Regions from separate parts of the Geobacillus zalihae genome, predicted to be linked through region 1. Evidence: a T-box and tRNA genes for the amino acid it is inferred to sense, from the RefSeq annotation. Region 1 holds a T-box; the other holds one or more tRNA genes.
What was found. The T-box of region 1 lies ahead of serS (serine--tRNA ligase). A T-box ahead of a tRNA ligase gene usually reads a tRNA of that ligase, here a tRNA-Ser.
Positions count from the first base shown of each region.

Region 2: it has a tRNA-Ser gene. The T-box ahead of serS (serine--tRNA ligase) is inferred to sense a tRNA for this amino acid. The anticodon was not compared.

Region 1 covers NZ_CP129217.1:14,952-29,687, reverse strand. Annotated here, with positions in the region: rRNA gene QWV57_RS00135 (16S ribosomal RNA) at 1-1,445, opposite strand, end outside; gene QWV57_RS00130 (pro-sigmaK processing inhibitor BofA family protein) at 1,692-1,955, opposite strand; gene QWV57_RS00125 (YaaL family protein) at 2,034-2,258, opposite strand; gene recR (recombination mediator RecR) at 2,282-2,878, opposite strand; gene QWV57_RS00115 (YbaB/EbfC family nucleoid-associated protein) at 2,888-3,211, opposite strand; gene dnaX (DNA polymerase III subunit gamma/tau) at 3,238-4,917, opposite strand; RNA gene ffs (signal recognition particle sRNA large type) at 5,035-5,299, opposite strand; gene tadA (tRNA adenosine(34) deaminase TadA) at 5,338-5,835, opposite strand; gene QWV57_RS00095 (glycoside hydrolase family 18 protein) at 5,921-7,207, shown strand; gene serS (serine--tRNA ligase) at 7,428-8,702, opposite strand; T-box leader at 8,756-8,976, opposite strand; gene pdxT (pyridoxal 5'-phosphate synthase glutaminase subunit PdxT) at 8,986-9,576, opposite strand; gene pdxS (pyridoxal 5'-phosphate synthase lyase subunit PdxS) at 9,601-10,485, opposite strand; gene QWV57_RS00075 (serine hydrolase) at 10,616-11,974, opposite strand; gene guaB (IMP dehydrogenase) at 12,079-13,545, opposite strand; gene QWV57_RS00065 (YaaC family protein) at 13,671-14,648, shown strand; rRNA gene rrf (5S ribosomal RNA) at 14,693-14,736, opposite strand, start outside.
Region 2 covers NZ_CP129217.1:521,793-536,528, forward strand. Annotated here, with positions in the region: rRNA gene QWV57_RS02620 (23S ribosomal RNA) at 1-1,454, shown strand, start outside; rRNA gene rrf (5S ribosomal RNA) at 1,925-2,041, shown strand; tRNA gene QWV57_RS02630 (tRNA-Val) at 2,050-2,125, shown strand; tRNA gene QWV57_RS02635 (tRNA-Met) at 2,307-2,383, shown strand; tRNA gene QWV57_RS02640 (tRNA-Asp) at 2,389-2,464, shown strand; tRNA gene QWV57_RS02645 (tRNA-Phe) at 2,783-2,858, shown strand; gene QWV57_RS02650 (hypothetical protein) at 3,024-3,179, shown strand; tRNA gene QWV57_RS02655 (tRNA-Lys) at 3,522-3,594, shown strand; tRNA gene QWV57_RS02660 (tRNA-Gly) at 3,602-3,676, shown strand; tRNA gene QWV57_RS02665 (tRNA-Leu) at 3,682-3,767, shown strand; tRNA gene QWV57_RS02670 (tRNA-Arg) at 3,773-3,846, shown strand; tRNA gene QWV57_RS02675 (tRNA-Pro) at 3,853-3,926, shown strand; tRNA gene QWV57_RS02680 (tRNA-Ala) at 3,935-4,007, shown strand; tRNA gene QWV57_RS02685 (tRNA-Met) at 4,025-4,101, shown strand; tRNA gene QWV57_RS02690 (tRNA-Ile) at 4,107-4,183, shown strand; tRNA gene QWV57_RS02695 (tRNA-Ser) at 4,203-4,293, shown strand; tRNA gene QWV57_RS02700 (tRNA-Thr) at 4,458-4,533, shown strand; tRNA gene QWV57_RS02705 (tRNA-His) at 4,541-4,613, shown strand; tRNA gene QWV57_RS02710 (tRNA-Gly) at 4,934-5,004, shown strand; tRNA gene QWV57_RS02715 (tRNA-Ile) at 5,011-5,084, shown strand; tRNA gene QWV57_RS02720 (tRNA-Asn) at 5,294-5,368, shown strand; tRNA gene QWV57_RS02725 (tRNA-Ser) at 5,375-5,467, shown strand; tRNA gene QWV57_RS02730 (tRNA-Glu) at 5,472-5,543, shown strand; gene QWV57_RS02735 (B3/B4 domain-containing protein) at 5,846-6,511, opposite strand; gene queG (tRNA epoxyqueuosine(34) reductase QueG) at 6,564-7,706, shown strand; gene QWV57_RS02745 (amidase domain-containing protein) at 7,768-8,631, shown strand; gene trmL (tRNA (uridine(34)/cytosine(34)/5-carboxymethylaminomethyluridine(34)-2'-O)-methyltransferase TrmL) at 8,655-9,128, shown strand; gene QWV57_RS02755 (PrkA family serine protein kinase) at 9,453-11,348, shown strand; gene yhbH (sporulation protein YhbH) at 11,657-12,814, shown strand; gene QWV57_RS02765 (DUF8580 domain-containing lipoprotein) at 12,887-13,579, opposite strand; gene QWV57_RS02770 (LacI family DNA-binding transcriptional regulator) at 13,846-14,736, shown strand, end outside.

The sequences.
Region 1 (14,736 bases):
GGGTGTTGCAAGCTCTCGTGGTGTGACGGGCGGTGTGTACAAGGCCCGGGAACGTATTCACCGCGGCATGCTGATCCGCGATTACTAGCGATTCCGGCTTCATGCAGGCGAGTTGCAGCCTGCAATCCGAACTGAGAGCGGCTTTTTGGGATTCGCTCCCCCTCGCGGGTTCGCAGCCCTTTGTACCGCCCATTGTAGCACGTGTGTAGCCCAGGTCATAAGGGGCATGATGATTTGACGTCATCCCCACCTTCCTCCGACTTGTCGCCGGCAGTCCCTCTAGAGTGCCCACCTTCGTGCTGGCAACTAGAGGCGAGGGTTGCGCTCGTTGCGGGACTTAACCCAACATCTCACGACACGAGCTGACGACAACCATGCACCACCTGTCACCCTGTCCCCCCGAAGGGGGAACGCCCAATCTCTTGGGTTGTCAGGGGATGTCAAGACCTGGTAAGGTTCTTCGCGTTGCTTCGAATTAAACCACATGCTCCACCGCTTGTGCGGGCCCCCGTCAATTCCTTTGAGTTTCAGCCTTGCGGCCGTACTCCCCAGGCGGAGTGCTTATCGCGTTAGCTGCAGCACTAAAGGGTGTGACCCCTCTAACACTTAGCACTCATCGTTTACGGCGTGGACTACCAGGGTATCTAATCCTGTTTGCTCCCCACGCTTTCGCGCCTCAGCGTCAGTTGCAGGCCAGAGAGCCGCCTTCGCCACTGGTGTTCCTCCACATCTCTACGCATTTCACCGCTACACGTGGAATTCCGCTCTCCTCTCCTGCACTCAAGTCCCCCAGTTTCCAATGACCCTCCACGGTTGAGCCGTGGGCTTTCACATCAGACTTAAGGAACCGCCTGCGCGCGCTTTACGCCCAATAATTCCGGACAACGCTCGCCCCCTACGTATTACCGCGGCTGCTGGCACGTAGTTAGCCGGGGCTTCCTCGTGAGGTACCGTCACCGCGCCGCCCTCTTCGAACGGCGCTCCTTCGTCCCTCACAACAGAGCTTTACGACCCGAAGGCCTTCTTCGCTCACGCGGCGTCGCTCCGTCAGGCTTTCGCCCATTGCGGAAGATTCCCTACTGCTGCCTCCCGTAGGAGTCTGGGCCGTGTCTCAGTCCCAGTGTGGCCGGTCACCCTCTCAGGCCGGCTACGCATCGTCGCCTTGGTGAGCCGTTACCTCACCAACTAGCTAATGCGCCGCGGGCCCATCCGCAAGTGACAGCCAAAGGCCGCCTTTCAACCAAAGACCATGCGGTCTTCGGTGTTATCCGGTATTAGCTCCGGTTTCCCGGAGTTATCCCGGTCTTGCGGGCAGGTTGCCCACGTGTTACTCACCCGTCCGCCGCTGACCAAATCAGAGCAAGCTCCGATCCGGTCCGCTCGACTTGCATGTATTAGGCACGCCGCCAGCGTTCGTCCTGAGCCAGGATCAAACTCTCCAAAGAAAGTTGATTGGCTTTTCGGATTGTCCAGCTTCGGCCAAAGCGGCCTCCGCTTTTCTTATGACGCTTGCGTTTTGTTTAGTTTTCAAGGAACTTGTTTATCTTGCACACTTTTATCATTATACATATCATTTAATTTGCTGTCAACATATCTTTCATGAACAGCGACATTAATTAATATAATGCATTGTCATATAAAAGTCAATAACTTTTAAACAAAAAAATTAAAGGCATCTTGAATAATGATGCCTACAAAATATATCGGTCAATCACGATTAACGCTGCCGCTCCAGGGAGGCCAAGAAATCCGCAAACGATTGAGGTGACGAGGTTAATCGGAATATGGATGTTAAAATGCCCGCCGATGGCGTTGATGACAAACAGCGCGAGCGCCCCGACGATCAGGCGGATAGCAGCGTAGCCGATCAGGCGAAGCGCTTTGAGACGGGCGCCGACGATAAGCAAAACGGCGATAAGCGCTAGCAACACGGTAATGACGACTTTCGGCTCCAACGTTTGAACCCCCTTTTTGCACGCTTGTACTACCAACGTATGAGAAACAGGGGAAAAAAGAACAAAAAAATAAGGAAGTTAACGCACTTCCTTAAGTGTGATGCGGCGGTGCTTCGCTTCGCGGAGGAGGAAAAAATATTTGGCCTCAGCGAGTTGCAATGCGCTCAGCACCTCCGGAGACGGATCGACGCTTTTTTCGATGAGTTGTTTCTGCTCAAGCCATTCAGTTCTAGCCTTTTGTAGTTCAGCCATTAACTTCTCATCAAATTGTCTCTTTAGTTTCCCCTTTCGCCGCCATAACAAACCGATCCCCACCTTCTTTCTCTCTATAGCTCACGGCGCCCTTCCAACGCCTTTGATAACGTCACTTCGTCCGCATACTCCAAGTCGCCGCCGACCGGCAAGCCATGGGCGATGCGGGTGACTTTGATTCCTGTCGGCTTCAACAGGCGGGAGATGTACATCGCCGTTGCCTCTCCCTCGATGTTCGGGTCGGTCGCTAAAATCACCTCTTGGACCGTCTCATCCTGCAATCGCGTGAGCAGCTCGGCGATTTTAATATCTTCCGGTCCGATGCCTTCCATCGGCGAGATGGCCCCGTGCAACACGTGGTACAGGCCATTGTATTCTTTCATCCTCTCCATGGCGATGACATCTTTCGGATCCTGAACAACGCAAATCGTCGTCCGGTCGCGCCGCTCGTCTTTGCAGATGTAGCAAGGGTCTGTATCTGTAATATGTCCGCAAATCGTGCAATAATGAATATGCCGCTTGACATCAACGAGCGCTTTGGCAAACTCAAGCACGGTGTCTTCTTTCATCGCCAGCACATGAAATGCAAGGCGGGCAGCCGTTTTCGGGCCGATGCCGGGCAGTTTCATAAAACTGTCAATCAACTTCGATAGCGGTTCTGGATAATGCATACGCCCCCCCTAGAACAACCCTGGAATGTTAAGTCCTTTCGTAAACTGCCCCATCATTTCATTAGCCAACTCATCCGCTTTTTTCAACGCATCGTTTGTCGCTGCCAAAATCAAATCTTGCAGCATTTCAATATCGTCTGGGTCGACGACTTCCTCTTTAATTTTTACTTCCAAAATTTGTTTATGACCGTTAGCGACAACGGTCACCATGCCTCCGCCCGCCGTGCCTTCCACCGTTTTTTCCGCCAACTCTTCCTGCGCTTTTTGCATTTCTTTTTGCATTTTTTGCATTTGTTTTAACATTTTTTGCATATTGCCCATTCCGCCACGCATCATCTTGGCATCCTCCTTTAAACGGTTTATTCTTTAATTTCGATCAGCTCTTCGCCAAACAGCCGCTTCGCTTCGGCGATTAACGGATCTTCTTCGCTTTTTTCCACCATGGCGTCCTTATTGCGGATGAACTCTTCTCTTATTTTTCCCCATTCTCCCTCCGGAATGGCTACCATTTCAAAGCGGCGGTTTGTCAGCTCAAACAAAATCGCTTCGACGTTTTCTTTGACCGAACTTGTGGGATCGGTCGCCATTTTGCAGTGGATTTCGTATTTGAATTTTAATACAAACGCTGAGGCGCTCGCTGCAACCGGCTCGCTCTCTTGCAGCAAGGCAGCGTGCGACACTTTATGCTGCCGTTTCAACGTGTCGAGCACATCCGCCCAGCATCCTTTCACCAAAGCTAAATCTTCATGCGTCGCCTGTTTCAACAGCTCGTAAATGCGGCCAACCGGGGCTTTATATCCCCCCGTTTTCATCGGTTTGGACAGTTTTTTCACCGGCGCGGCGGTCGACGGAGGGGCAGGCGGTTGTTCCTTCAGGCGCCGCAATTCCGCCTCCAGCGTTTCAATCCGCTTTATCAACGGTTCCAACTCGGAAGCCGACAGCGACGGGGCGGCGGCTGATGGATGGCAAAGTTTCACAAGCGCCACTTCCAACAGAAGGCGCGGGTGGTTTGTCCACTTCATCTCTTGCTGGCTTTTGTTCAGCAACTCGATGGCCTCGTATAAATTGGAAACCGGAATCATTTCCGACAGTGAAGTGAACGCTTCGTCAACGACAGCAATTTGAATCGCTCCCTCCACATAGGGAGCGGTTTTGTACAGCAATAAATCGCGATAGTACAAAATCAAGTCTTCAACCAAACGATGCGGATCTTTCCCTTGCGCCATCATCGTTTCCAACTGCTGAAGAACCGCCGCTGTATCTTTGCGGTGGATGGCTTCGATGAAGCTCGATAAGGCGGCAAATGATGCAGCCCCGGTCATCGCCAGCACGTCGTCGAGCCGAAGTTTCCCGTCGCTGAACGAAATGGCTTGATCAAGCAAGCTGAGCGCATCGCGCATCCCCCCGTCTGCAGCACGGGCGATGGCGGACAATGCCTCATCGGACGCCTCGACACCTTGGGCGCTTGCGACATACTTTAGCCGTGAAACGATCGCCGGAAGCGGGATGCGGCGAAAATCGAACCGTTGGCAGCGGGAAATGATCGTCGCCGGAATTTTGTGCGGCTCGGTCGTGGCCAAAATGAAAATGACGTGTTTCGGCGGCTCCTCCAACGTTTTCAACAGCGCGTTAAACGCACCGATCGACAGCATATGCACCTCGTCGATGATATACACTTTGTAGCGGGCCGACGTCGGCGCAAATTTCACCTTCTCACGGATATCACGAATTTCATCGACGCGGTTGTTGGAAGCAGCGTCAATTTCCAGCACATCGGGAACCGTTCCATTCGTAATGCCGAGGCAAGCTGGACACTCATTGCATGGCTCCGCCGCTGGCGCCTGTTCACAGTTGACCGCCTTGGCGAAAATTTTCGCTGCGCTCGTTTTTCCTGTACCGCGCGGGCCGGAAAATAAGTAAGCGTGCGATATTTTATGTTGAAGCAGGGCGCTTTGCAACGTCTTGGTCACGTGTTCTTGGCCGACCATGTCCGCAAAGCGCTGCGGCCGAAACACGCGATATAACGCTTGGTATGCCACGGAAAACGGCCCTCCTCTTTCTCTCGTCCTATCTATTATATAACTTCCTATTGCAATTTGAAATAACAAAAAACCCACTCGCCATGAGTGGGTTTTGTTCCCTATCGCTATGTAAGGCCGTGCACCTTCTGTCGATTAGCTGCCCCGAGCGTTGCTCAAGCAGTTAGCTCAGCCCAGGCGTCCCCGCGGCACATGGGAGCATCCGCTTACTGCTGCTTCCTTCCGGACCTGACAGGGTTCACGGAATCCCATTGCGCGGGACCCAGACGTCAACACCACTTGCTTGAGACAGGCCTCGCAACAGACTAACCTCGAGAAGGAATTCAGCCTCGCTAGAGCGGATTGCGAGTACAGGGCACCGCTACCTCCCCGCTTAGCACGGCACTATCAGTATAGCTCGTTAGCGGAAAAAATGCAATGTCAATCGACGGAATTTTCGTTGGCACTCCCGCCAACATTTCTCTTTTGTTCGCGCAATCGTCGAAAAAATTGGCTCAACAGCGAACCGCACTCGTCAGCAAGCACCCCGCTTACCACCTTAACCTGATGGTTAAATCGGCTTTCCTGCAATAAGTTCATCAATGTCCCAGCGCACCCTCCCTTTGGGTCAAACGCGCCAAATACAACCCGTTCGATGCGGGAAAGAACAATGGCGCCTGCGCACATGGCGCACGGCTCAAGCGTTACGTACAACGTCGCCCGCTCAAGCCGCCATGAACCGGTTGCCCGGCATGCTTCATCGATTGCCAAAATTTCTGCATGAGCGATGGCGCGTTGTTCGGTTTCCCGCAAATTATGAGCGCGGGCGATGACGCGGCCGTCTTGAACGATGACAGCGCCGATCGGCACTTCGCCGATCTGCTCCGCTTTTTTTGCTTCTTCCATTGCCAATCGCATGTAGTACTCGTCGGTGTTCATCGTATACCCCTTCACACAAACGGTCATTTCTCCTTTCTTTTCATCATAGAATATGGAGAATAAAGACGCAACTAGGAGGTCAAGTATGCAAATCCACGTAGTGCAGAGTGGACAAACGTTAAGTGGAATTGCTGAGGCATACGGGACCACGGCGGAAGAAATTGTCCGGGCCAACAAGCTTCCAAACCCTGATAAACTCGTTGTCGGCCAGGCGCTCGTGATCCCGATCGTCGGTCGTTTTTACTGGGTGCAGCGCGGCGAAACGTTATGGTCGATTGCACGCCGATTTTCGATTCCGATGCAGCGGCTTGCCGAAGTGAATCGCCTCTCCTTAAACGCTCCGCTTAAGGTCGGGCAGCGGCTTTATATACCGCCCGGCGCCAAGCGAAGAGCGGAGTTTAACGCCTATATTGAACCGCGCGGCGCGACTGTCAGCCCAGCGCTGGAGGCGAGCGCTCGCGAAGCCGCTCCGTATTTGACTTATTTGAGTCCTTTTTATTTTGCGATCCGACGCGACGCGACATTGCAAGAGCCGCCGCTTGACGACTTTCCGGATATTGCCCGCGCCAACCGCGTCACGCTCGTTATGGTTGTCGCCAACATTGAAAACGGGCAGTTCAGCGACGAGCTCGGCGCGCTTATGTTAACAAACGAAACGCTGCAAAATCGTCTGCTCGACAACATTGTCGCGACCGCTAGACGGTATGGCTTCCGCGACATCCATTTTGATTTTGAATATTTGCGCCCGGAAGACCGTGAGGCGTATAATGCGTTTTTGCGCAAAGCGAAACGGCGGTTTGCACGAGAAGGGTGGATGATGTCGACCGCCTTGGCGCCGAAAACGAGCGCGACCCAGCGCGGACGTTGGTACGAAGCACACGACTACTGCGCCCATGGACAAATTGTCGACTTTGTCGTGATCATGACGTATGAATGGGGCTACAGCGGCGGGCCGCCGATGCCGGTGTCCCCGATCGGTCCGGTCCGCCGCGTTCTCGAGTACGCCATCTCTGAAATGCCAGCCGGAAAAATTTTGATGGGGCAAAACTTGTATGGCTACGACTGGACGCTGCCATATGTACCCGGCGGCCCGTACGCCCAGGCCCTCAGCCCGCAGCAAGCCATCGCCCTCGCCGCAAAGTATAACGTTGCCATCGAATACGATACGGAGGCGCAGGCACCGCATTTTCGCTATCGCGACGAAAACGGACGCGAGCATGAAGTATGGTTCGAGGACGCCCGCTCCATTCAAGCAAAATTTAATCTCGTGAAGGAACTTGGTTTGCGCGGGGTCAGCTATTGGAAACTTGGCATTGATTTTCCACAAAACTGGCTGCTGATCGCTGATCAATTTACTGTTGTAAAAAAATAAAGGCATAAAAAACCCGCCGGTCAACGGCGGGTTTTTTTATGATGGGAAACGGCTTTCGGCGGTCAGCCGTTTCAGATGACAATCTCCTCTTATGCGCGTCAGTCCTCTTCATCATCGTCTTGGCCAAGAACAAGATTTCTTGTTCCTCATTGCCAACGTCATTCACTATAACACGGCAGTCGGGAAAAGTCAACCAACGATTTGCCTCAAGCACCTTTTTTCAGCGAATGACGTCCCGATTCCCCATGTAAGGACGAAGCGCTTCCGGAACGATGACCGAGCCGTCTTCTTGCTGGTAGTTTTCCAAAATGGCGGCGACCGTCCGCCCAATGGCTAGCCCCGAACCGTTTAATGTATGCACGTACTCCGGTTTCGCTTTTGGATCGCGACGGAAGCGGATGTTGGCACGGCGCGCTTGAAACGCCTCAAAGTTGCTGCACGACGAAATTTCCCGGTACGTTCCGTAACTTGGCAGCCAAACTTCAATATCGTACGTTTTCGCCGCCGAGAATCCAAGGTCTCCGGTGCACAAGGCGACAACGCGGTACGGAAGCCCGAGCCGTTGCAAAATCGTCTCTGCCTGGCGCGTCAGCTTTTCCAATTCATCGTACGAGTCCTCCGGCTTTACGAATTTTACCAGCTCGACTTTATTGAACTGATGCTGGCGGATCAGCCCTCTCGTGTCGCGGCCGGCCGACCCGGCTTCCGCGCGGAAGCAGGCGCTGTAGGCCGCATAGTAAATCGGCAAATCATCTGCGGCCAAAATTTCGTCGCGATGCAGGTTCGTCACCGGCACCTCAGCGGTCGGAATGAGGAAATAATCTTCGCTGTCCAAATGGAACGCATCCTCGGCAAATTTCGGCAACTGTCCGGTTCCGATCATGCTCGCCCGGTTCACTAAATATGGCGGCAACACTTCTTCGTAACCGAATTCATCGAGATGGATGTCAAGCATAAAGTTGATGAGCGCCCGCTCAAGCCGCGCTCCTAACCCTTTATAAAAGACAAATCGGCTTCCCGCCACTTTGGCGGCTCGCTCAAAGTCGAGCAAACCGAGCCGATCGGCGATTTCCCAATGCGGCTTCGGCTCAAAGGAAAACGAACGCGGCTCCCCCCATCTCCGCACTTCGACATTGTCCTCTTCCGACTGGCCGACCGGTACGGATTCATGCGGAATATTTGGAATCGATAACAACAGGGCGTTGAGTTCCTCTTCCAGTTGGCGAATGTGCTCATCCATTTGCTTAATGCGGTCGCCGACTTCGCGCATTTGGACGATCAGCGGCTCCGCATCCTTTTTCTCGCGCTTAAGGGCGGCAATTTGCTGCGACACATCATTGCGTTTGCTTTTTAGCTCTTCCACCTCAGCAATCAAACGGCGGCGTTCTTTGTCCAACTGTTCAAACCGGTCGATGTTCGCCAAATCTCCGCCGCGCTGCATTAGTTTTTCTTTCACTTCTTCAAACTGGGCGCGCAATATTTTCACATCCAGCATGGCTTTTACCTCCTTTTCCATTCAATATTATACATAAAAAAGCCCCCGTCCCCAAAAGGGACGGGAGCGACCCCGCGGTGCCACCCTTATTGAAGGCTTGCGATGCCTTCCCTTTTTGCCGTTCACGGCGGCTGCCGAAAACGCCTACTGACCCGCTTTGGCGTTCAACGTTTTGCTCGAGGATGGATTCACAGGAGCTCCCTGCCGGTTTGCACCACCCACCGGCTCTCTGAAAGAAAGGGGGTCTGCTGCTTGTTCCTCTCATCGCTTTCGCTTGATCACTTTACTTAAGGCTTGACGTCATTTTCGCTTCTTTGACCATGTTGAGAAAGTATTGCATCAATCGATGATCGTCGGTCAGCTCTGGATGGAACGAGCAACCAAGAAACTGGCCTTGCCGGGCCGCGACAATGCGGTCATTGTATGTCGCGAGGACATCGACCCCGTCGCCGACCTCGACAATGTGCGGAGCACGGATGAAGACGCCGACAAACCCGTCGCCGACACCCTTAATCGACAGCTCCGCCTCAAAGCTTTCCCGCTGCCGACCGAACGAGTTCCGCTCGACTGTAATGTCCATTAATCCTAAATGTGGCTCGTCATAGCCGACAATTCGCTTCGCCAGCAAAATGAGCCCGGCGCACGTACCGAACATCGGCTTGCCGGCAGCGGCAAATTGCTTGAGCGGCTCCATCAGCCCATAGCGGTCGATGAGCCGCCGCATCGTCGTGCTTTCGCCGCCCGGCAGCACAAGACCGTCCAACCCTTCAAGCTGCTCCGGCTTTTTCACGATGACCGCCTCGGCGCCGCACGCCTCAATGGCGCGAACATGCTCCCGCACAGCTCCTTGCAGTCCAAGTACACCTATTTTCATCGTTGCTTTGCTCCTTTATTTAGCTTACCAGCCGCGTTCTTGCATCCGGTGCTCCGGCAACAATGTCGCGATATCGATGCCGCGCATCGCGCCGCCCAATCCTTTCGACAAGTGTGCGATCAATTCATAGTCTTCGTAATGAGTCGTCGCCTCTACGATCGCGCGCGCGTATTTTTCCGGATTTTCCGATTTGAAAATGCCAGACCCAACAAAGACACCGTCCGCACCCAAGTGCATCATCAAGGCAGCGTCAGCCGGTGTCGCGACACCGCCGGCGGCAAAGTTGACGACCGGCAGGCGGCCAAGCCGCTTGATCTCGCGCAGCACCTCAACCGGAGCCCCGAGCTGTTTCGCCTCAGCGACAAGCTCATCTTCGCTCATGTTGACGACTTTGCGAATTTGCGCGTTCACTTTGCGCATATGGCGCACGGCCTCAACAATGTTGCCTGTCCCCGGCTCTCCTTTCGTCCGCAACATCGATGCCCCTTCTGCAATGCGGCGCGCCGCTTCCCCTAAATCGCGGCAACCGCACACAAATGGAACGGTAAACTGCCGTTTGTCAATATGGAATTCCTCATCAGCCGGCGTTAATACTTCGCTTTCGTCAATGTAGTCGACACCAAGCGCCTCTAAGACACGCGCCTCAACATAGTGACCGATCCGCACTTTCGCCATGACTGGGATCGAAACGGCCTTCATCACTTCTTCGATCACCGTCGGGTCGGCCATGCGCGCGACACCGCCAGCGGCGCGAATGTCCGCCGGGACGCGCTCGAGCGCCATAACCGCGACAGCCCCTGCCGCTTCAGCGATTTTCGCCTGTTCTGCGTTCACGACGTCCATGATGACGCCGCCTTTTTGCATTTCCGCCATGCCGCGTTTGACGCGGTCCGTACCTGTCAATGCCAACGTTGATTCCCCCTATTCCTAATCCTTATGCTTTGCGAGGCATGCAAAAGGACGATTCCACTGTTTTATTTTACCTCAATTTTTACAAAAATCACAATGGAAAAAAGCTCCCCATCAAGGGGAGTCGATTCTACAGCCAGCCTTTCACTGTTTTGGCGACGCTTGTCCATAAATCAACAAACAGTCCGCCGACCGCGCGCATCGAAAGAACAAACCAATTGGCTTTTTCGACTTCAGCTGTTGTGACAAGCGGCACACGGATGTTTTTTTGCATGTCTGGGCTTAAGAAGGCAAGGGAGTCGTCCCCTTTATATTCGAGCGTCATATATCCAACCGTTTCCCCTTTTTTCAAAGGGGCGACTAGCTTTCCTTCTTTTGTCATTTTTTTCTTGTCCAACACATATACAGGTTTGTATTGTTTTTCCTCGCCGTTTTTCACAAGCAGATCCAGATTCTTTCCTGTCGCGACACGAACCTCTTTTTCTTTCCCTTTCACGACCGGAAGTGTTTCTTTTCCTTTCAGCTGGTACCCTTTTGGATAAAGCGTCTCGAGGGAGTATTGGTTGAATCCGTAGTTAAATAGTTTTTCTGTCTCTTTAAAGCGCGCCTCTTTTGTTGTTTTCCCACTCGCATCTTTCGCGTTCATGACAACCGAAATCAAGCGGACGCCGTTTCGTTTCGCCGTCCCGGTGAAACAGTTGCCGGCAAATTCCGTATAGCCGGTTTTCAACCCGTCTACACCTTCGTATCCGTACACAAGCCCAGGCAGCATCCAATTCCAGTTGTCCATTTTGATTTCATCTTTTGTTCCTTCCCGGAATACTTTATGAGGAATGCTCGCTGTTTTCAGCACTTCGGGATGATCTTTCAGCAACCGGTAGGCAAGCATCGCCATCGCACGTGCGGACATGACGTTTTCCTCATTTGTGCTTGTCTCTTCTGGATGGAATCCTTTTAAATCCTTATTGCTCAACCCTGTGGCATTGACAAACTTATAATCTTTCAGCCCAAGCTCTTTCGCTTTGTCGTTCATCATTTTCACAAAATTTTTCTCCGATCCAGCGATGATCTCAGCAATCGCGACCGTTGCCCCGTTCGCCGAATAAATGGCCATTGCCTCGTACAGCTCACGCACCGTATACTTGCCATCTTTTCGCAACGGGACATTGGACAGCGCCCGGTCTTGCGACAGCCGGTACACGTAATCGCTTGGCGTGTACATTTGATCCCATTTGACGCGCTTCGCCTTAATGGCGTCAAGAAGCAAATACTCGGTCATCATTTTCGTCATGCTGGCAATCCCAAGCACCGTATCGATATTTTTTTCATACAAAATTCTTCCCGTTTGTGCATCCACTAAAATCGCAGCGTCCGCCCGGATGTCAAGCGGGGCGCTTTCCGCCTTCACCGTCTGTTGAAACGGACCAAACGTTAAACAAAGGCAAATCGACAGCAACCAAAACAACCAGTTTTGTTTTCTCCTCCTCACAATGACACCCTCCTCACACAACCGTTATTGTAACATACCGTCGGCCAAAAAAATAGACGGAGGACATGTCTCCGTCACAGTTGAGCCGATCGGCGCAACTCCGATCAAAAAGCAGAGTAGTTCGGCGCTTCTTTCGTAATTTGCACGTCATGCGGATGGCTTTCACGGAGCCCCGCGCTCGTCATGCGGATAAACTGCGTTTTTTCGCGCAGCTCTTCCAAATTGCGGGTTCCACAATAGCCCATGCCGGCGCGCAACCCACCGACAAGCTGATAAATCGTGTCGGCAAGCGGCCCTTTGTATGGAACGCGTCCCTCGATGCCTTCCGGGACAAACTTTTTCGCATCTTCTTGAAAATAGCGGTCTTTGCTGCCGCGCTCCATGGCTGCGACCGATCCCATGCCCCGGTACACCTTGAAGCGGCGGCCTTGATAAATTTCCGTCTCACCCGGGCTTTCGGAAACACCAGCAAGCAAGCTGCCGAGCATAACCGCATGCGCCCCAGCCGCGATCGCCTTCACAATGTCGCCGGAATATTTGATCCCGCCGTCAGCGATGATCGGGACGCCATGTTTGCGCGCCTCAGTCGCACAGTCGTAGATCGCCGTAATTTGCGGCACACCAACCCCGGCGACAACCCGGGTCGTGCAGATGGACCCCGGACCGATTCCGACTTTAATAATGTTCGCCCCAGCCTCAATCAAGTCGCGCGTCCCTTCAGCTGTCGCGACATTGCCGGCGATGATGTTCAAGTCCGGGTATTGGCGTCGGATGTTGGCCACCGTCTCTAGGACGCCTTTCGAATGGCCGTGCGCCGTGTCAACGACAATGACATCAACCCCTGCCTCAACAAGCTTTTTGACGCGAATCATCGTGTCCGCCGTCACCCCGACGGCCGCCCCGACAATCAGCCTCCCTTTCGCATCTTTCGCTGAATTCGGGAACTCAATGACCTTTTCAATATCCTTGATCGTAATTAATCCCTTCAGCACACCGTTTTCATCAACAAGAGGCAGTTTTTCGACCTTGTGTCGCTGCAAAATTTTCTCTGCTTCCTCCAACGTTGTCCCCACCGGAGCAGTGATCAAGTTTTCCTTCGTCATTACCTCGGAAATTTTAATCGAATAGTCTTGAATGAAACGCAAGTCACGGTTCGTAATAATGCCGACCAATTTTTGCTCCTCGGGGTTGTTGACGATCGGCACCCCCGAGATCCGATATTTACTCATTAAGTGTTCTGCATCATACACTTGATGATCCGGCGTTAGGAAAAACGGGTCCGTAATGACGCCTCGTTCCGACCGTTTCACCTTGTCGACCTGCTCGGCCTGCTGTTCGATCGACATATTTTTGTGAATGATGCCAAGGCCTCCCTGACGCGCCATCGCAATTGCCATCTCCGCTTCGGTGACCGTATCCATCCCAGCGCTGAGAATCGGGATGTTCAACTGCAGCGTATCGCTCAACTTCGTGGTTACATCAACATCGCGCGGCAATACGTCCGACTTCGCTGGGATGAGAAGAACATCATCAAACGTCAATCCTTCCTTGGCGAATTTCGCTTCCCACATGTTTTCTCCCCCTTGTCCGGAAATATTATTAGTAGCTTAACAACTGGTTAAACTACTGTCAAGGAATCAAGAAAATGTCCAACTTTTCAGTTATTTCAAGACAATTCTATGTAAGGGGGGTAAAAATGTTCGGAAATCACGGTCAACTGTTTCGCCTTTCTGTTTTCCGCTCGGCCGATACTGCGCAGCAATTTTTGCGGCAATGCTATCAACAGCTGCAGCGGGATGACGCCGTCCAACGCAGTTATGCAAACTGTTACCCATTTTTATATTATCTGGAACACGGGCAAAACTTTTACGCCGCTGCCCAGCAGGCGCCGCTGTCCATCAAGCCGGTTCTCTTGTTTTACGGCATGGTGCAGCTCTTAAAAGCATGCCTGCTCACTGTCGACCCCGACTACCCGGAATCAACATCGGTCTTGGCCCATGGTGTATCAGCAAGAAAACGAAAAAAACAGGGCTACGAATTTTTAGATGATGAAGTGAAAATACAAAAAAACGGTTTATTCGCACATTTTTCTGAAAAAATGTTTCATGTGAAACAAGAAGCTGGGGAAAAATTTCGCATGGGCACGCTGTTGCAACGAATTGGCGAGTTGCATGAAACGTTTTTTCTTCTAAGCGGGCGAAAAAAACCGTTATCCTTGCCTGTTGTACATACTGCTTCGCCGCCGATGCTCGCCATCCCAAAAGTGATTTTGGACCACTACCATATGTCGTTGTCCCGCTTTGTCCAATATCTCTGTGAAGAAGGACAAGGAAAGCGGCTTTCGTTCGCCAAAGAAGAAGGAGAATTTCTGTATTTTCATATAGAATCGCCGCTGTCGCCGGCCGGAGAAGGTCCGTTTTTATTCCATCTTGACGGTACACTCCGAATTCCAGTCAAGAAAGAGAAAACATTCTCGCTTCCAGAAATACACGCCCATTACTTGTTGCTGTATAACTTGAGCATGATTTCGCGCTATGAGACGGAATGGTGGAGCGAGCTTCTCCATTCTTACCCAAGCAAGGCATACACTTTTATTCTTGAGTTTCTCTCCGTGTCGGCGGAAAAAGTGCCGTTGCTGCTTCATGAATACTTAATGCGGAAATTTTTGGGTTGAATCAAATCAAAAATCCCCTGCTGTATATACAGCAGGGGATTTTCGCCTAGCAGCGACCTACTCTTGCAGGGGCGCTGGCCCCAACTAC
Region 2 (14,736 bases), 510 kb from region 1:
ACGCAGGAGGATAGGGCGAGCAGGCGGCTGGAAGAGCCTGTCCAAGCCGTGAGGCTGATCCGCAGGCAAATCCGCGGATTGTAAGGCCAAGCGGTGACGGCGACGGAGTGATCCGGAAGTCCCCGATTTCACACTGCCAAGAAAAGCCTCTAGCGAGGGAAGAGGTGCCCGTACCGCAAACCGACACAGGTAGGCGAGGAGAGAATCCTAAGGCGCGCGGGAGAACTCTCGTTAAGGAACTCGGCAAAATGACCCCGTAACTTCGGGAGAAGGGGTGCTCTTTGGGGTGAAGAGCCCTGAAGAGCCGCAGTGAAAAGGCCCAAGCGACTGTTTATCAAAAACACAGGTCTCTGCGAAGCCGAAAGGCGACGTATAGGGGCTGACACCTGCCCGGTGCTGGAAGGTTAAGGGGAGCGCTTAGCGGAAGCGAAGGTGCGAACCGAAGCCCCAGTAAACGGCGGCCGTAACTATAACGGTCCTAAGGTAGCGAAATTCCTTGTCGGGTAAGTTCCGACCCGCACGAAAGGTGTAACGACTTGGGCGCTGTCTCAACGAGAGACCCGGTGAAATTATACTACCTGTGAAGATGCAGGTTACCCGCGACAGGACGGAAAGACCCCGTGGAGCTTTACTGCAGCCTGATATGGAATTTTGGTATCGCTTGTACAGGATAGGTGGGAGCCTGGGAAGCCGGAGCGCCAGCTTCGGTGGAGGCGGCGGTGGGATACCACCCTGGCGGTATTGAAATTCTAACCCGCACCCCTTAGCGGGGTGGGAGACAGTGTCAGGTGGGCAGTTTGACTGGGGCGGTCGCCTCCCAAAAGGTAACGGAGGCGCCCAAAGGTTCCCTCAGAATGGTTGGAAATCATTCGGAGAGTGCAAAGGCACAAGGGAGCTTGACTGCGAGACGGACAGGTCGAGCAGGGACGAAAGTCGGGCTTAGTGATCCGGTGGTTCCGCATGGAAGGGCCATCGCTCAACGGATAAAAGCTACCCCGGGGATAACAGGCTGATCTCCCCCAAGAGTCCACATCGACGGGGAGGTTTGGCACCTCGATGTCGGCTCATCGCATCCTGGGGCTGTAGTCGGTCCCAAGGGTTGGGCTGTTCGCCCATTAAAGCGGTACGCGAGCTGGGTTCAGAACGTCGTGAGACAGTTCGGTCCCTATCCGTCGCGGGCGGAGGAAATTTGAGAGGAGCTGTCCTTAGTACGAGAGGACCGGGATGGACGCACCGCTGGTGTACCAGTTGTCCCGCCAGGGGCACCGCTGGGTAGCTATGTGCGGACGGGATAAGCGCTGAAAGCATCTAAGCGTGAAGCCCCCCTCAAGATGAGATTTCCCACCGCGCAAAGCGGGTAAGATCCCTCGAAGATGACGAGGTCGATAGGTCCGAGGTGGAAGCGTGGCGACACGTGGAGCTGACGGATACTAATCGATCGAGGGCTTAACCTAGAAAAGTGGAAGCGCCGCGATTAGCTCTCGAAGCCAAATGTTCTTCACCCGCAGGGGTGCTTGCACCCCGAGGGGGAAGGTTATTTGGCAGAAGAGAGCTAGGCGCTGGAACTGGACAGCAAGAAAAGTGGAGGCCGCCCGCTTATCGGCGAGGTGCGCTGGAGGGCCTGCGAGGAGGCTGTCGCCGCCGCAGCAGGACCGAAGCGTCGCGAGCCGATGGCGGCCGGAACTAGACAGTGAAAAGCGCAGGCGAGCGGGTCGCCGCGACGGGCAAATGTTCTTCGCCTGCAGGGATGTTCACATCCCGAAGGCGAAGGTTATTTGACCCCGAGCGGCGGCGAGCCGGAGCTGGACAATGCGAAAAGCGCAGGCGAGCGGCTTCTTCCTGAGCACGGTTATCTAGTTTTGAGGGAATGAAAAAGTCTTGACAACAGGTCAACTTTCCTTATAATAAGACTTGTCCATTGTTGCCTAGTGGCTATGGCGGAGGGGAAACACCCGTTCCCATCCCGAACACGGAAGTTAAGCCCTCCAGCGCCGATGGTAGTTGGGGCCAGCGCCCCTGCAAGAGTAGGTCGCTGCTAGGCAATTTCGTGGAGGATTAGCTCAGCTGGGAGAGCACTTGCCTTACAAGCAAGGGGTCGGCGGTTCGATCCCGTCATCCTCCACCATCTTAATATAAAAGCTGACTTGCTTTCTCATCATCGTGGGGTGGAGCAAAGAGCCTTTGCTTCAACGAATCCGCTTCCAGTTGCCTCGACGCATCTGGCATCTTTGAATCAGCTTGTAGAGGAAGAGGCGACGAACAACAACGATAAGAGCATTGTGCAAATTAATTTACTTTCTTATCGCCGCGGGGTGGAGCAGTCCGGTAGCTCGTCGGGCTCATAACCCGAAGGTCGCAGGTTCAAATCCTGCCCCCGCAACCAAAATTGGTCCCGTAGTGTAGTGGTTAACATGCCTGCCTGTCACGCAGGAGATCGCGGGTTCGAGTCCCGTCGGGACCGCCATTCTTTCAAAATTGTGAAAGATGAAAAAATATGGCTCGGTAGCTCAGTCGGTAGAGACGAGCATCCGCATCGTCGAATCTGCTGCGAGTTGTCCCGACGCATCTGGCTTCTTCGAATGGGCTAGTAGAGGAAGGGACACAAAAATCATCAACGAACAAGGGAAAAATAAGATAAGGCTCGGTAGCTCAGTCGGTAGAGACGAGCATCTGCTTCATCGAATTCGCTTCGAGTTGCCTCGACGCATCCAGCATCGTCGAATCCGCTGGCAGAGGAAGAGGCACAAAGCGGTATCAATAGGCAGTGTGAAAAATATAATACGGCTCGGTAGCTCAGTCGGTAGAGCAAAGGACTGAAAATCCTTGTGTCGGCGGTTCGATTCCGTCCCGAGCCACCATTTTTATCATAGTTCCGAAAGAAGATTCCTGCTTCATGCAAAGCTAAGTGGGAGTAGTTCACAGACATGTCAGATGTTCAAACCACCCCGGCTTAGTTCAATGGGTAGCCACGAGCACTCGCATCGTCGAATCTGTTGCGAGTTGCCTCGACGCACGAGGCTTCCTTGAATGAGCTTGAAGAGGAAGAGGCACAACCAGGCAGACAACATGAATCACTAGCTAATTTTAAATGTGCCGGCTTAGCTCAATTGGTAGAGACGAGCATCGGCATCATCGAATTGGCTGCGAGTTGCCTCGACGCACAAGGCTTCCTTGAATGAGCTTGAAGAGGAAGAGGCACAACCAGGCAGACAACATGAATCACTAGCTAATTTTAAATGTGCCGGCTTAGCTCAATTGGTAGAGACGAGCATCGGCATCATCGAATTGGCTGCGAGTTGCCTCGACGCACAAGGCTTCCTTGAATTAGCTGGCAGAGGAAGAGGCAGGTAGAGCTAGGTAGTACCTAGAGTGTTGTCCTAACCATGAGCCATTAGCTCAGTAGGTAGAGCAACGAGCTTTGCATCATCGAGTTCGCTTCGAGTTGTCCCGACGCATCTTGCTTCCTTGAATATGCTTGTAGAGGAAGGGACATCACTATCCTAGAGTGTTATCCAACTCGTGAGCCATTAGCTCAGTAGGTAGAGCATCTGACTTTTAATCAGAGGGTCGGAGGTTCGAGTCCTCCATGGCTCATCGTCTTGCGGAAGTAGTTCAGCGGTAGAACACCACCTTGCCAAGGTGGGGGTCGCGGGTTCGAGCCCCGTCTTCCGCTCCACTTCCGCCGGGGTGGCGGAATTGGCAGACGCACAGGACTTAAAATCCTGGGGTAGGTAACTACCGTGCCGGTTCGAGTCCGGCCCTCGGCACTTGTGCGCTCGTAGCTCAATTGGATAGAGCATCTGACTACGGATCAGAAGGTTAGGGGTTCGAATCCTCTCGAGCGCGTTTTGTCGGGAAGTAGCTCAGCTTGGTAGAGCACACGGTTCGGGTCCGTGAGGTCGCAGGTTCAAATCCTGTCTTCCCGATTTATCATGGGGCCTTAGCTCAGCTGGGAGAGCGCCTGCTTTGCAAGCAGGAGGTCATCGGTTCGATCCCGATAGGCTCCACCTTTTGACTTAAATTTGGCGGTGTAGCTCAGCTGGCTAGAGCGTACGGTTCATACCCGTGAGGTCGGGGGTTCGATCCCCTCCACCGCCACCATTATCGGACCTTTAGCTCAGCTGGTTAGAGCAGACGGCTCATAACCGTCCGGTCGTAGGTTCGAGTCCTACAAGGTCCACCATTATTATTGTTGCTTTTTTGGAGGAGTACCCAAGTGGTTGAAGGGGTCGGTCTTGAAAACCGAGAGGCGCCGCAAGGCGCGCGGGGGTTCGAATCCCTCCTCCTCCGCCATGCACTTTAAAATCATGCCGGCTTAGCTCAATTGGTAGAGACGAGCATCGGCATCATCGAATTGGCTGCGAGTTGCCTCGACGCACAAGGCTTCCTTGAATGAGCTTGAAGAGGAAGAGGCACAACCAGGCAGACAACATGAATCACTAGCTAATTTTAAATGTGCCGGCTTAGCTCAATTGGTAGAGCAACTGACTTGTAATCAGTAGGTTGCGGGTTCAAGTCCTGCAGCCGGCACCAGATCGAGGCGACTATGGCGAAGTGGTTAACGCACCAGATTGTGGCTCTGGCATGCGTGGGTTCGATTCCCACTAGTCGCCCTTTTCATTATATTCTATATTTGCGTGTGTAGTTTAGTGGTAAAACCTCAGCCACGAGCATTCGCATCATTGAATTAGCTTCGAGTTGCCTCGACGCATCCAGCTTCCTCGAATTAGCTTGCAGAGGAAGAGGCATGGAAGAGCGTGGCAGATGTTGACTCCAAATGATATGCGTGTGTAGTTTAGTGGTAAAACCTCAGCCACGAGCATCTGCATCATCGAATCTGCTTCGAGTTGCCCCGACGCATCTGGCTTCTATGAATCAGCTGGTAGAGGAAGGGGCATGGAAGCAGCGTGGCGGATGTTCAACTAAATGATATGCGGGTGTAGTTTAGTGGTAAAACCTCAGCCTTCCAAGCTGATGTCGTGGGTTCGATTCCCATCACCCGCTTTTGACGGGCCTATAGCTCAGCTGGTCAGAGCGCACGCCTGATAAGCGTGAGGTCGGTGGTTCAAGTCCACTTAGGCCCATTATTTTCCATTGAATGTTTTTTGGCTATTCGCTATAATAATGGGCGAACAATGCCCCATCGTTCCACAGCAAAAGCGGAGCGACGAGCTTCACATCTTCGAATTCGCTGCGAGTTGCCTCGACGCATCTCGCTTCCTTGAATTAGCTGGCAGAGGAAGAGGCAACGAGCACATTTGGAAGATGTGCATAACATATAGTTATTCATCATTCCGCAATAGCTCAGCGGTAGAGCAACCGGCTGTTAACCGGTAGGTCGTAGGTTCGAATCCTACTTGCGGAGCCATGTTACGGAGAAGTACCCAAGTGGCTGAAGGGGACGGTTTGCTAAACCGTTAGGTCGCAGTTTTGCGGCGCGCGGGTTCAAATCCCGCCTTCTCCGCCATAATGGCCCGTTGGTCAAGTGGTTAAGACACCGCCCTTTCACGGCGGTAACACGGGTTCGAATCCCGTACGGGTCACTGGTTGCTGGCACCAGAGATTCTGGTGCCCTTTTGTACAATTTCTTTTGTCGATTTTTGCGTTTTTTTCTTGCGATGCGTGTGGAAGTCTGTTATAATGTCTCTCGTTAGCTTTAAAATTATGTTATGATGCTTGGGGACAACGCAGTGTTTCGTTTCGTTAAAGAACGAGGCATTGCGTTTTTTTATTTATCACCCTAAACCGAGAAGCCCCCCACTTCCACGCGTGAGCGTAGGTGGGAGAGCGTTCAAGTAGGGAGGGAGTCCCCCGTTTCCAACGGCAGGAAAGTGGGGGGAGAAGATCAAACGAACAATTGGGCGTCGGCTTCGCCGCCATGAATTTGCACAAACATCGTTTGGATGGCTTGAAGCTGGCGCTTGGCGGTTTCTTCTGGCGTTGATGGGAGAAAGTAAACGATTTGCAAAGCGTTTTTCGTTTCTCTCGTCACGGCGGTCCGCTCCGAATCGACGATCGGACTGCCAAACGGCCCTCGTTCATCTTTGCTGACGAGTTTGTTGGCAAAGTTGACTGTGCGGCCGTTTAACGCGATGTATTCATCTTGTTCCGTGCCGATCGTGAGCGTCACTGTCCCGTTGATGCGGTCTAGATCATAGATGCCGAGTGGAATTTTATAATAGAGTGAAAAAAAGTTGTTTATGTCTGCCGCTGAATGGATAGGCGAAATGAAGCTTTTTTTCTGGATGCGTCGGTACAGGCTTTCACTTGACGGTCGATAGCGGCTTGGGTCCGTTCCGATTTGTTTGAAAGTACGGCGCCATTCGACCATCTCAGGAATGTCGGCAATCGACTTTTCCTGCAGCTCGATGTAAAGAGATTCTTGAAACAGCTCAAGCCGCCCCCTTAACATTTGCGGTGAATCGCTGACCTCGATATGATGATAGCGGATGACGCCGAATTTACCAGAAGGAAGGCGTTGCTTTAGTTGTTCTGATATCACGAATTTCATCTTGATCACCTCGGATTTCATTTTATCATATATGACGAAAGGAGGGAAAACGATGGATGTTATGGCATTAAAGCGGGAAGTCATTGAGTATAGTCGGTCAATCGGCATTGATAAAATCGGATTTGCGAGCGCTGATCCGTTTGTTGAATTAAAGGAACGGCTGCGCCGCCAGCAGGAGCTCGGCTATCAGTCCGGTTTTGAGGAACCAGATATTGAGAAACGGACGAATCCTTCATTGCTTCTTCCGGAAGCAAAATCGATCATTGCCATTGCTCTTGCCTATCCGTCCAAAATGAAAAATGCGCCGCGGGGGACAAAGACGGAACGGCGCGGCGTTTTTTGCCGCGCTTCATGGGGAAAGGACTACCACGATGTGTTGCGGGAACGTTTGCAGCAGCTCGAGGAGTTTTTGCTGGCCAAAGTGCCCCATGCCCGCGTTCGCTCGATGGTGGATACCGGAGAGCTCGCCGATCGGGCGGTGGCGGAACGGGCAGGGATCGGTTGGAGCGGCAAGAACTGCTCTATTATTACACCGGAGTTTGGATCGTATGTGTATTTGGGAGAAATGATTACGAATATTCCATTTCCCCCTGATGAACCGGTTGAAAACCGATGCGGCACGTGCACGAAATGCATTGATGCCTGCCCGACCGGGGCGCTTGTACAAGGGGGACAACTGAACGCACAGCGGTGCCTTTCCTTTTTAACGCAAACGAAAGGCTTTTTGGCCGACGAGTTTCGGGAGAAAATCGGGAACCGGCTGTACGGCTGCGATACATGCCAGCAAGTCTGCCCGGAAAATAAGGGGAAAGACTTTCATTTGCATCCAGAATTCGAGCCGGATCCGGAAGCGGTAAAGCCGAAACTCATCCCGCTGCTTCAGATGAGCAACCGTGAATTTAAAGAAACATTTGGGGCCATGGCGGGTTCATGGCGTGGGAAAAAGCCGATTCAGCGCAATGCCATTCTGGCGCTCGCCCATTACAAAGACCAAACCGCGGTGCCGCACTTACTGCGTTTGTTGAAAGAGGATAGCCGTCCAGTCATCCGCGGGACGGCGGCGTGGGCGCTCGGGAAAATCGGGGATCCAAGCGCTAAGCCTTATTTGGAGGCCGCGCGGCAAACGGAGGCGGATGCCGATGTGATCGCTGAGATTGAAAAAGGACTGAAACTGTTGGCTGAGGCAAAGGAATAGGGAAAAAAACGCAGCTTCCCCACATAAGGTAGTAACAAAAACGAAAGTGGTGGAAAGCAGCATGAAAAAACAGTTGCGCGCGTGGTTGGATGAGCGAGCCCGCTCGTTTGTGTCGGAAAGCAATATCCGAAGCGAAGAGGCGGCAAGAAAGCAACGGCTTTGCCAAAAGCGCGGTGCGGAGATCGTCCGTTGCACGATCCGGGGACAAATTATCGGCAGGCAGACCATCGAGCGGGAAGCGAAAGTGATGTATATTGCCCACCATCAATTTTTAATTAAGCAAAGGGGTTCACTATATATAGAAGAACAGGTTGAGGAGCGATGCGCCTGTTTTGTTCGCGGTGAGCTTGTAGCTGATGAACCGATCAACCGGTTGGGGGGGTATATGGAGGCGCCGCGCGTCGAACGAGAGCAATGGACGGGGGAGCGTCTTTCTTACCAGTATGACCGCGCCCGGGCGGTGCGGTATGCGGAAACGTGGTGGAATCGGCATAACCCGGTGTTTCCGTCGTTTCCGGTGGATTGCACGAATTTTGTCTCTCAATGCTTGTATGCAGGCGGGGCGCCGATGACGGGCTATCCGAACCGTGCGAGGGGATGGTGGTGTCAAAACGGAAGTTGGAGTTACAGCTGGGCTGTGGCCCATGCTTTTCGTTGGTATTTGAGCGGGTCGCGCATCGGCTTGCAGGCGGTGGAAGTGGCGGAGCCGGAGCAATTGATGGCAGGCGATGTCATCTGTTATGATTTTCAAGGGGACGGACGCTTCGACCACTCAACGATTGTGGTGGCGAAAGATCAGAACGGGATGCCGCTTGTGAACGCCCATACGACAAACAGCCGCATGCGTTACTGGTCGTATGAAGATTCAAGCGCCTATACGCCAAACATTCGGTATAAATTTTTTCACATCATTGACCGCAAATAAACGATGTTGCTGAGGTGAACGAAATGCCGCTCCATGTAGTACTGTACCAACCAGAAATTCCGGCTAATACCGGGAATATCGCCCGCACATGCGCGGCTACGGATACGGCGCTTCACTTGATTCGTCCGCTTGGGTTTTCAACGGATGATAAAATGTTAAAGCGCGCCGGGCTTGATTATTGGCCGTATGTCAATATTTCGTATTATGACTCGCTTGACGAACTATTCGCCCGCTTTCCGGAAGGGGAGTTTTATTTCATTACGAAATTCGGGCGCCGGTATTATGATTCGTTTGATTTCAGCGATACAGAAAAACATATTTTCTTTGTGTTCGGCCGTGAAACGACCGGATTGCCGAAGGAGCTGCTTGAGGCCAATATGGATCGTTGCCTTCGCATCCCGATGAATGACAAAGTGCGCTCGTTAAACTTGTCGAACACGGCGGCCATTTTAGTGTACGAAGCGTTGCGCCAACAACGGTTTTATGGGTTGTCATAAACAAAAAAACGACCTTCGCTCTGGAGGTCGTTTTTTTGGTCTTATTGTCTGACGCCTGGTTTGTCTTCATAGCCAGCGGTGAAAATGGCCGTCAAAAACGCAATGATAACCCCTAGCACAAGCAACGTGCGCATCGTTTGTTCCTCCTTCATAATGAAAGTGGCAGGCGTTTCCCTCTTTATTATAGCGAATATGGCCAAGCATGTGAATGACCGCAGCTGGTTGTTAGGAGACAAAATTTTTTTTGCGGCGAATGATACGGGACATCCTCGCATAAATTGTAATAATCTTGCTGTTAGACATCCAAGGGTGAGGAGGTCCTTTATGGATATTTTGCAAAAAATCGCCCGGTATCGGGAAGAAGAAGAAAAGTTGAAATGGGAAGGAACGTTTGCCGAGTATTTAAAGATTTTAAAAGAAAAGCCGTGGGTGGCCCAGTCGGCTCATTCGCGTGTTTATAATATGATCAAAGATGCTGGGGTCGAAGAGGTGAATGGGCGGAAACGATATAAGTTTTTCAGCCAGCACCTGTTCGGGCTTGAGGAGGCGCTTGAGCGGCTCGTTGAGGAATATTTCCACCCGGCGGCGAAGCGGCTTGATGTGCGGAAACGGATTTTGCTGCTGATGGGGCCGGTCGGCGGCGGGAAGTCGACGTTGGTAACGCTCCTGAAGCGCGGGCTTGAGGAGTACTCCAAAACGGAGCGCGGAGCCGTTTATGCGATTAAAGGGTGCCCGATGCATGAAGACCCGCTTCACCTCATTCCTCACCATTTGCGCGACGATTTTTACCGTGAGTACGGCATTCGCATTGAAGGTGAGCTGTCGCCGCTCAATATGATGCGGCTTGAGAAAGAGTACGGCGGACGCATTGAAGACGTGCTGGTGGAGCGTATTTTCTTCTCGGAAAACCGCCGCGTCGGCATCGGGACGTTCAGTCCGTCTGACCCAAAATCGCAAGACATCGCCGATTTAACGGGAAGCATTGATTTTTCAACGATCGCGGAATACGGTTCCGAGTCTGACCCGCGCGCGTATCGGTTTGACGGCGAGCTGAACAAAGCCAACCGCGGGATTATGGAATTTCAAGAGATGTTAAAGTGCGATGAAAAATTTCTTTGGCATTTGCTGTCGCTGACGCAAGAAGGCAATTTCAAGGCTGGGCGGTTTGCTTTAATCAGCGCCGATGAATTGATCATCGCGCATACGAACGAAACGGAATATCGGTCGTTCATTGCCAACAAAAAGAACGAGGCGCTCCATTCGCGTATCATCGTCATGCCGATTCCGTACAACTTGCGCGTCTCGGAAGAAGAGCGCATTTATGAAAAAATGATCCGCGAAAGCGACGTCGCCGACGTGCATATCGCCCCGCACACGCTGCGGATTGCGGCTATGTTTACGATTTTGACGCGGCTGAAAGAATCGAAGCGGCCGGATGTGGATTTATTGAAGAAAATGCGCTTGTATGATGGCGAAATGATTGAAGGATTCAGCGAGGTCGATGTGGAGGAGCTGAAAAAGGAGCATCCGGATGAGGGGATGAGCGGCATCGACCCACGCTATGTCATCAACCGCATTTCTGCCTGCATCATCCGCAAAGGAGTGCCGTCGATCAATGCGCTTGACGTGCTTCGTTCGTTGAAAGAAGGATTGGATCAGCATCCGTCGATCACGAAGGAAGACCGCGAGCGGTATTTGAATTTCATTTCGCTCGTGCGCAAGGAGTATGATGAAATCGCAAAACAAGAAGTGCAAAAGGCGTTCGTCTATTCGTATGAAGAGTCAGCGAAAACGTTGATGGATAACTATTTGGACAACGTCGAGGCGTACTGCAACAAGACGAAACTGCGCGATCCGCTTACGGGTGAGGAAATGAATCCGGATGAAAAGCTGATGCGCTCGATCGAGGAACAAATCGGCATTTCCGAAAATGCGAAAAAAGCGTTTCGCGAAGAAATTTTAATTCGCATTTCGGCATATGCACGAAAAGGACAGCGGTTTGATTATAATTCACATGAACGGTTGCGGGAAGCGATCCAGAAGAAATTGTTTGCGGATTTAAAGGACATTGTCAAAATTACAACGTCGACGAAAACACCGGATGAGCAGCAGTTGAAAAAAATTAACGAAGTCGTCGCCCGCCTCATTGATGAATACGGGTACAACTCCACGTCAGCCAATGAATTGCTCCGTTATGTCGGCAGCTTGTTGAACCGCTAGGCATGCCTCAAGCGCTGAGGCATGCTTTTTTTATCCTCCTCCCCTGTCTGACCGAGTTGCACAGGGAGGGTCGAGCGAAGACGACGCAGCGAGCTTCGCTAAAAGGAAGCGAACAAGAGGGCGCGAAGCTGATAATCGGGCTTGTCTACTTTTCTATTTTCCTCATTCATTGGTCAATTATTTTGAATTTTTGCATACGATAAAATAAACCAACTTGGCATCGTGATGGCCCGTTTTGATGACGCCAACATAAGTATATGCGGGAAAGCGAAAAGTGTGAAAATGATTTTTTCAAAGGAGGGGAAAACATGAAGGGGAATTTTGTTGTATCGAAAGAAGACTGGTCCCTCCACCGCAAAGGATATGATGATCAAAAGCGCCATCAAGAAAAAGTGAAGGAAGCGATCAAAAACAATTTGCCCGACTTAATTACGGAAGAAAGCATTATCATGTCCAACGGGCGCGATGTGATTAAAATTCCGATCCGCTCGCTCGATGAATACAAAATCCGCTACAATTATGAGAAAAACAAACACGTCGGCCAAGGAAACGGAGACAGCCAAGTCGGCGATGTCGTGGCCCGAGACGGAAGCGGGGAGGGGCAAGGGCCAGGAAAAGGCCAAGGGGCTGGCGATTTGCCGGGCCAAGATTATTACGAAGCTGAAGTGTCACTGATGGAGATTGAGGAAGCGTTCTTTAGCCAACTGGAGCTGCCCAACTTGCAACGAAAAGAGCTGGATCAAAATGTAACTCAACATATCGAATTTAATGACATCCGCCGCACCGGACTGATGGGGAACATCGATAAGAAGCGGACGATGCTCGCTGCCTTCAAGCGCAATGCCATGAATGGCAAACCAGGTTTTTATCCGATTTACCGCGAAGATTTGAAGTTTAAAACGTGGAACGAAGTCGTCAAGCCAGAATCGAAGGCGGTCGTCTTGGCGATGATGGACACAAGCGGATCGATGGGCATGTGGGAAAAATATATGGCACGCAGCTTTTTCTTCTGGATGACGCGCTTTTTGCGCACGAAATATGAAACCGTTGAGATCGCCTTTATCGCCCACCATACGGAAGCGAAAGTTGTCAGCGAGGACGAATTTTTCACGAAAGGGGAAAGCGGCGGGACGATTTGCTCATCCGCCTACCGCAAGGCGCTTGAACTGATCGAAACGAAGTATTCTCCGTCGCGCTACAACATTTATCCGTTCCACTTCTCCGACGGCGACAACTTGACATCGGACAATGCCCGTTGCGTGAAGCTTGTTCAAGAGCTGATGAAAGTGTCGAACATGTTTGGGTACGGGGAAGTCAACCAGTACAACCGCCATTCCACGCTCATGTCGGCGTATCGCAATATTAAAGACGAAAAATTCCGCTATTATATTTTGAAGCAAAAATCGGATGTGTTCCATGCGATGAGAACATTTTTCCGCAAAGAAGAAAGCAAGCAGCTCGTTTGACCCTCTTCATATGGCGAAAAGAGGGTTTTTCTTTTTGGAAAGGCGGGAGGGCGAGGCCCTCCCTAAAATAAGTTATTGCTTTTGCAGCGTCGCCGCCATGGCGAGTACGGCGCCAAGCACGTCTTCGTTGCTTGGAGCGTGCACGGTCAATAGCATCGGCGTTGGTTGGGCGCTGGCGATGACATGAACGGTGACACCGTCCGCTTGGGCAGTGTACCAAACGGCATCAGCGAACGGCTTAGGCAATCCGTTCGTTTGTTGGCGGGCGGCGTTGGCGTCAACCGCTTGGGCATGTTCTTGCGCTAGTTGCTCGTAGTTTGTTTCCCCCTCCGAAAGCAAGCGGATGCGGGCGAATGCGTCGCCATGAAGCAAGACATCGGCGCCCGGTTCTTCGGCGTCAAGGGTCCATCCTTCCAAAACATAGAGGGAAAAATGTTGATTGTCGCTCGTTTGCAGCGTTGCCGTTTTCGTGATGGTTTGTTTCCCTTCTTGATAGGACAAGGAAACGGTCGGTTGTGAAGCAGCAGATTGCTCTTCTTTTGTCGTTGATTGCTCTTCCTCTTTCCCGGTTGGTGATGTTTGCTCTTTTGCTTCTTTCGAGGAAGAATGTTCTGTGGATGACGGCGCATCAGACGATGGTTTTGGATCGTCGGCTGTCTGCTCTTCCTTTGCCGCCTGTGTCGTCTCGTGCTCTTTCGTTCCACAGCCAACCAGCAAGACGGAGGCGACAGCGAGAGAGAACAACAGTTTCCAGTATCGAATCATGTTCATTCCTCCCTACGTTCCATATACCCCCCATTATACCAATTGAAACGGTGGAAACAAACAGACTCGTTTCCCTATTTTTTTGTTTGTTTCGCGTGCAAGGCGATATGCGCCCCGCCCCAAACAGCGGCGACGAGCAGAATGAGTGAAGCCAATCCGCAAAGCATGCGGTCACCTCCTCGTGTATACTAGAACTAGATGGCAGGATGAATGTAATGTATGAAACGCGTTTCAAGTCAAGAGCTTTTATGGAGGGAAGTGGGAACGTGGCGAACATCCGTGATTTGGCGAAAGAAGCGGGTGTGTCGGTGGCCACTGTATCGAGGGTATTGAACGGATATCCGTATGTGAGCGAGGAAAAGCGGAAGGCAGTTTGGGAAGCAGCCCAGAAGCTTCAATATGTGAAAAATATTCAAGCCGTTCACTTGGCGAAGGGAAGAACAGCGATTGTCGGGGTCATGCTTCCGTACATTCACCATCCTTATTTTTCCGCTGTAATCGAAGGGATTTCCAAAGAGGCGCTTCGTTATGGTTACCAGTTGCTTTTGTTTCAGACAAACTATGAGGTGGAAAGGGAGCTTGAGGCGTTGGAACGGCTGCGGATGAAGCAAATGGATGGGTTGATCGTATGTTCCCATGAAGTGGACTGGGAAGCGTTTGCGGCTTATCAGGAAGACGGTCCCATTGTTTTATGTGAGCAGGTGGAAAGGTATGATTTTTTCACTGTCTATATCGATCACTACCAAGCGTTTGTCCAAGCGCTTCGCTACTTGATCAAAAAGGGGCACCGGCGCATCGGTTATTGCATCGGAAGAATGACCGGGCCGAACAGCCAAGCGAGGGCAGGGGCGTACCAGGATGTGTTGCGTGAAGTCGGCGTCCTTCCTCGTCGGCAGTGGGTTTTCGATGGTTGTCTATTTCTTGAAGATGGAAAGCGGGTTATGGAGCAATGGATCGCGATGGAGGAGAGGCCGAGCGCGTTGCTTGTGACGAGTGACCAAGTGGCGGCCGGAATCGTGCTCCATGCGCGCCGAATCGGGGTGCGCATTCCAGATGAGCTTGCCGTTATTGGTTTTGATAATGATCCATTGGCCGAAATGCTGGGCATTACAACCGTGGCACTCCCCCATTTTACGCTCGGGGAAAGAGCGTTCCGC